Regions from separate parts of the Paenibacillus sp. SER-28 genome, predicted to be linked through region 2. Evidence: predicted binding sites of a transcription regulator. Region 2 holds the regulator's gene; the other holds the start of a gene.

Region 1 (3,214 bases), 160 kb from region 2:
AGTCAGTACAGATTGAGTAGGAACCGCATTACGATAAGCTTTATGCTTGCGAATCATGCTCATGAAGCTTTCTACCAGTTCCACAGCGATGTTATCTACACGGTCATCGTTGTTACCGTAGCAAGGGTATTCGCCTTCAATTTCAAAGTCAACAGCAATCCCTTTTTCGTTACGGATTGGTTTAACTTTTGCAAATTTAATGGCACTCAAGGAGTCGGTAGCAACTGACAGACCCGCAATACCACAAGCCATGGTACGGAGAATATCACGATCATGCAACGCCATTTCAATGCGTTCGTAGCTATATTTATCATGCATGTAGTGAATAACATTCAAAGTGTTCATGTACAGTTTTGCCAACCATTCCATCATAGGTTTGAAGCGGCTCAACACTTCTTCATAATCCAGAACTTCACCTGTAATGGCTGGGAATTCAGGCCCTACTTGGACGCCAGATTTTTCATCTTTACCACCGTTAATTGCATACAGCAGAGCTTTAGCCAAGTTGGCACGAGCACCAAAGAATTGCATTTGCTTACCGATTTTCATTGCCGATACACAACAAGCAATACCATAATCGTCTCCATAAATTGGACGCATCAGATCGTCATTTTCGTACTGAATGGAGCTAGTTTCAATAGAAACTTTCGCACAATACTTTTTGAAGCCTTCAGGCAATTTTTCCGACCACAGTACAGTCAGGTTCGGCTCCGGTGCAGGTCCCAGATTGTAGAGGGTGTGCAGGAAACGGAAGCTGTTTTTAGTTACCCGAGTTTCTCCAGTTACGGACATACCACCAATGGACTCAGTAACCCAAGTTGGATCTCCACTGAACAGTTCATTATAGTCAGGTGTGCGCAAGAACTTAACAATACGCAATTTCATAACAAAATGATCGACCAGTTCTTGAGCTTGTTCTTCTGTCATTGTACCCTCTTCCATATCACGTTGAGAGTAAATATCAAGGAAGGAAGATACACGTCCTAAGGACATTGCTGCACCATTTTGTTCTTTGATTGCTGCAAGATATCCAAAATATACCCATTGGAAAGCTTCTTTCGCATTGTTAGCAGGTTTGGAAATATCAAAACCGTGCTCAGCAGCCATTTGTTTCAGTTCATTCAAAGCACGAATTTGTTCGGAAATTTCCTCACGAAGACGAATTACGTCTTCTTCCATGGAATCAACTTCAAGGCTTTTCAGTTGCAGCTTTTTATCTTGGATCAAGAAGGCTACACCATACAAAGCTACACGACGATAGTCACCGATAATACGACCACGACCGTATGCATCTGGCAGACCAGTAATGATACCAGCTTTACGGGCTGCTCTCATTTCATCTGTATAAGCGTCAAATACACCTTGGTTGTGAGTTTTACGAATATGAGTGAAGATATCAATGATACTTTCTGGTACTTCAAAACCATAGGCTTTACAAGCGTCGATCATCATCCGAATTCCACCAAACGGCTGCAAAGAGCGTTTGAATGGAGCATCTGTTTGTACACCGACAATTTGCTCTTTATCCCGGTCTAGATAACCCGGTTTATGTGAAATAATAGTGGATGGCGTATTCACGTCTACATCAAGCACGCCGCCGTTTGCCAACTCTTTTTTAGTAAGATCGGATACAATATCCCACAATGCAGTTGTGTTGGCGGTAGGACCAACCAAAAATTCTTCATTGCCAACATAAGGTAAGATATTAGTTTCAATAAAATCGTTGACGTTGACTTCTTTAGTCCATTTGCCTTTTTTAAAACCTCTCCAGCCAGATTGTTGCTCTTGTAATTCTCTCTCAATCACCGACATGTAAATCCCTCCAAATTGTTTGGTCTTCCGGACTTGTGATTTTTTTCACGATAAAGCTATTTCTTGAGCCCGGCCTTTTCACCGATGCCTTACGCTCAGTGTCGGGACCTTTCTTACACCCTTATTGTAGAATAATGATAGAGTGTAGTATGTGACAAAAATCACAATATGAGTGATTTTTGTCACTTTATTTTCCCTAGCTTCACGCCTATATCCTTAGCCTTGCCGTTCACCTCCCTTCCCAAACCAACAGGCCCTCTATATAGAGAGCCTGCATCGGTATTGAACGAGAAAATGCTTTTTCACAAGCCTCTTCGTACCTATTATATTATTGGTCAAAACGTCCGTAGAAGGCATTGCGATAGACATCAGCCAACTCAGTAACCAGTGGCAACTTCGGATTCGCAGTTGTACATTGATCTTCAAATGCGCGGTCAGCCAGATAGTCTACACGTGATTCGAAATCCTTCGCATCGAAACCGATTTGTTGGAACGATTCCTCGATACCAAGTGTTTTGTTCATTTTACGGATCGCTTCGATCAAGCTGTTAACCCCTTCTTCGGTGGTGCGTGCAGGCAGTCCCAGTATGCGCGCGATTTCTGCATAACGCTCATCCGCAACAAAGTGCGAATATTTAGGGAACGAAGCAAATTTTGTCGGTTTTTTCGCATTATAGCGAATGACGTGCGGCAATAAAATGGCATTCGTGCGGCCATGCGCTGTATGGTATTGTCCACCCCATTTATGTGCAAGACTGTGGTTAATGCCCAAGAATGCATTAGCAAATGCCATACCAGCAAGTGTAGAAGCATTATGCATTTTTTCACGAGCCAGCTTATCACCAGTCAGAGCCGATTGTTCTAGGTATTGGAATACCAATTGAATGGCTTTAATTGCCAGACCATCTGTGTAGTCATTAGCCATTACGGACACGTAAGCCTCGATAGCATGTGTCAGAACATCCATACCTGTGTCCGCTACAGCTGTTTTAGGTAGCGAATATACAAACACTGGGTCAATAATTGCCACATCAGGAGTCAACTCATAGTCAGCCAGTGGGTACTTCGTGTCGCCCAGGTTTTTGTCCGTAATTACTGCGAACGATGTAACTTCGGAACCTGTACCCGAGGTTGTAGGGATAGCTACAAATTGTGCTTTTTGGCCCAGACGTGGGTACTTGTAAATCCGTTTACGGATATCCATGAATTTTTGTTTTAAATTATTGAAATCAGTATCTGGATATTCATAGAACATCCACATGCCTTTAGCCGCATCCATTGGGGAACCGCCGCCCAGTGCGATGATGCAATCCGGTTGGAAACGTCTCATCATTTCAGTACCACGTTCTACTGTAACTGTCGATGGATCTGGCTCTACTTCAGAGAACACTTCGATAGCTAC
Region 2 (3,214 bases):
TGGTGGAGATTTCTGGGAAACGGTGGCGAGTGATTCAGAGTCCTGTCTTGGTCGTTCTTGCCCATGGTTCCGCAAATGCTATTATCATCGTGCACGCCATGAAGCAGGGATAGCGGATGTTGTTATTACGAATCACTCTAAGTTGTTTACAGACGTCAAAGCTAGTCACCAATTGTTGCCGAGCTATGAACATCTGGTGATTGATGAAGCCCATCACCTGGAGGAAGTAGCTGGTAAGCACCTAGGTATGCATATGAAATATTTCACACTCGTGCATACACTGACGCGACTGTTCAAAGACAGCAAGAATGGACAACTGCCTTCACTTCGTCAACAGTTGGCGAAATCGGGGCACGAGAAGTCGACGGATTGGGCCTCAACCATCGATCAGATGTATCCGCTCGTGTTAGAGGTTAAGGAAACTTGGGACCTGCTAAGCGACAAGCTGTTTGGCATGTTGCCAGAACGAAGCGATGCGACACCAGGTGAAACAGGACAGTTTTCTTCCCGTCTCAAACCTTCAGCCAAGCCTGCAAAGTGGGATCAGGCGGGGGCTTTGGAAAATCAGCTATATGTAACGATGAGTGAAATTTTGCGCAAGGGTGACAAGCTGATGCTGGACGTCAAGGAAGAACATGACGATTATGCGGCGGATAGCCTTATTACAGATATCACGGGTCTGCTCAAGGATCTGGCGGGGATTCGAGAAAATTTGCGCTTTTTTATGCGACTCGATGATGAAACAACCGTATACTGGCTCGAAGCGAGTGGGCAATTCCGCAGTAAATCATTACAATTTTATGCGGTGCCCGTCGATGTGAGCCGCCAGTTGAAAGAAATGTTTTTTGACAAAAAAAGAAGCATTATTCTGACGTCTGCTACCTTATCGGTAGATAAGTCGTTTCAGTACATGATCGATCAGCTCGGCTTGCAGGAAGCCGCAGATCAAGAGCGGCTGATGACTTCGCAGCTCCCGTCACCCTTTAATTACAGGGATCAGGTGCTGCTGGTCATTCCACGGGATTTCCCAAGCGTGAAGGGCAGTGTAGGAGATGCACACTTTGTAGATATGCTCGTTAGCTCTCTAGGAGCGACTGCTCAGGCGACGCGGGGGAGAATGCTCGTTCTGTTTACTTCCTATCGGATGCTCCGGCAAGTGTATGAGCCGCTCAAAGAGGCCTTAGCATCCAGCGAAATTACTGTGCTGGGACAAGGTGTGGACAGTGGGAGTCGCAGCAAGCTAACCCGCCGTTTTCAGGAAGCCAAAGCTTCTGTATTGCTGGGAACCAGCAGCTTCTGGGAAGGCGTCGATATTCCGGGGAAGGCTCTGACTTGTCTGGCCATTGTTCGCTTGCCATTTCAACCGCCGAATCACCCGTTGCTGGAGGCAAAAAGCGAGCTGCTCCAGCAGCAGAAGAAGAATCCATTTATGAAGCTGTCTGTACCACAAGCGGTCATTCGCTTCAAACAGGGATTTGGTCGGTTGGTTCGTACAGCGAGCGACCACGGGGTCGTTATCGTTTACGATACGCGTGTGATCGAATCCTATTACGGAAAGCACTTTTTGTACTCGTTACCGGGACCAAAAATGGAGCATATGCCATCGGAGCAAATGGTGCCCCGCATCGCCGAATGGCTCCAATCCGCCCCGGAGACCGAGGCATAACGGACGGACACTAAGTATGTTCGTTACAATTAGGGGGAGCAAGTATGAAATCAGATAAAATTTCAGAGGCTGTCGTACGGAGGTTACCCGTATATTTACGTTATCTGAATGCACTTCACAAACGGGAGGTGGCTACGGTCTCTTCTCAAGAGTTGGGACAGAGGCTAGATTTGAACCCGGCCCAAATCCGTAAAGATCTCGCCTATTTTGGAGATTTTGGTCGGAAGGGTATCGGTTATGATGTTTCTTATCTAATTGAGAAAATACGCCATATCCTGAAAATCGATCAGCAAATTAATGTAGTATTGGTCGGAGCGGGTAATCTGGGGCAAGCCCTTTCGAATTATAACGCTTATTTAAAAGACAATATGAAGATTGTAGCGGTATTTGATGCGTTTCCGGATAAGGTAGGGACCAAGATCAATACATTGGTCGTGCAACCGATGGATGAACTGGAAGCGACTGTGAGAGAAAAAAACATTCGAATCGGGATTATTACCGTACCTGATTTTGAAGCACAGCACGTGGCTGACAGGCTTATTGAGAGCGGAATTGGAGCGATCCTGAACTTTGCACCGACTACTCTCAAGGCACCGGCCAACATTCGGATTCATGCCACAGACTTTACAACTGATTTGCTTAGCCTCGCTTATTATTTGGAGGACGGAAAGGAAGAAACACAATATGACAGTGAATAAATGGATGATTAAAAACGGCTCTTTTGCCGTAAATGGACCAGAAGCTGGGGTAATCCATGGTTTTATGATTGTGGAAGATAGCCGCATTACTTACATTGGCGAGACTTTGCCTTCGGGTGAGGAAGAGACGGAAGCGATCGATGGTAAGGGGCTTTTGTTTTTACCTGGTCTGATTAATACTCATGGTCATGCGGCGATGTCTCTGCTGCGTGGGCATGGAGATGACTTGGCACTTCAAGTATGGCTTCAGGAAAAAATGTGGCCTATGGAAGCCAAGTTTACATCTACGGACGTGTACTGGGGTACGTCGTTGTCTGTGCTGGAAATGCTGAAAGGTGGAACAACGACCTTCCTGGACATGTACGATCATATGGATGAGGTGGCTCGTGTGGCTGAAGAGTCAGGTATTCGTGCAAGTCTGATGCGTGGAGCAATTGGACTATGTTCGGAGGAAGAACAGCGAATCAAGCTGGCTGAGGCCGTGACTTTTGCGCGTAACTGGCATGGTAAAGCAGACGGGCGTATTACAACGATGATGTCACCGCATGCGCCATACACCTGTCCACCTGCGTTTATTGAAAAATTCGTACAAGCTGCGCATGATCTGGATTTGCCGCTGCATACGCACATGTCTGAGACGATCGCCGAAGTGGAGCAAAACGTACGTGACTACGGTTTGCGTCCAGTTGCACACTTGGATAAGCTTGGCTTTTTCTCCCGTCCTTCGCTTGTTGCCCATGGCGTTCATTTGAATGACGAAGAAATAGCTTTACTGGCTGAACGTGGTGTAGCGGTTTCGCACAACCCAGGTAGCAACTTGAAGCTGGCAAGTGGTGTGGCAAGAGTGCCT

The links. Region 2 encodes Rex, which represses fermentation and respiration genes when NADH is low (regulators of the CRP and FNR family bind a similar motif). Its sites were predicted from a motif close to TTGTGAAATATTTCACAA; they were not measured.
Region 1: pflB (formate C-acetyltransferase) is a predicted target of Rex. The motif match lies at 1,846-1,863, and genes of this name have one in related genera.

Annotation. Positions count from the first base shown of each region.
Region 1 is NZ_JBRECM010000002.1:314,592-317,805, reverse strand. It holds gene pflB (formate C-acetyltransferase) at 1-1,812, opposite strand, end outside; gene adhE (bifunctional acetaldehyde-CoA/alcohol dehydrogenase) at 2,141-3,214, opposite strand, start outside.
Region 2 is NZ_JBRECM010000002.1:470,405-473,618, forward strand. It holds gene dinG (ATP-dependent DNA helicase DinG) at 1-1,666, shown strand, start outside; gene ACUYLD_RS07595 (redox-sensing transcriptional repressor Rex) at 1,711-2,364, shown strand; gene ACUYLD_RS07600 (amidohydrolase) at 2,351-3,214, shown strand, end outside.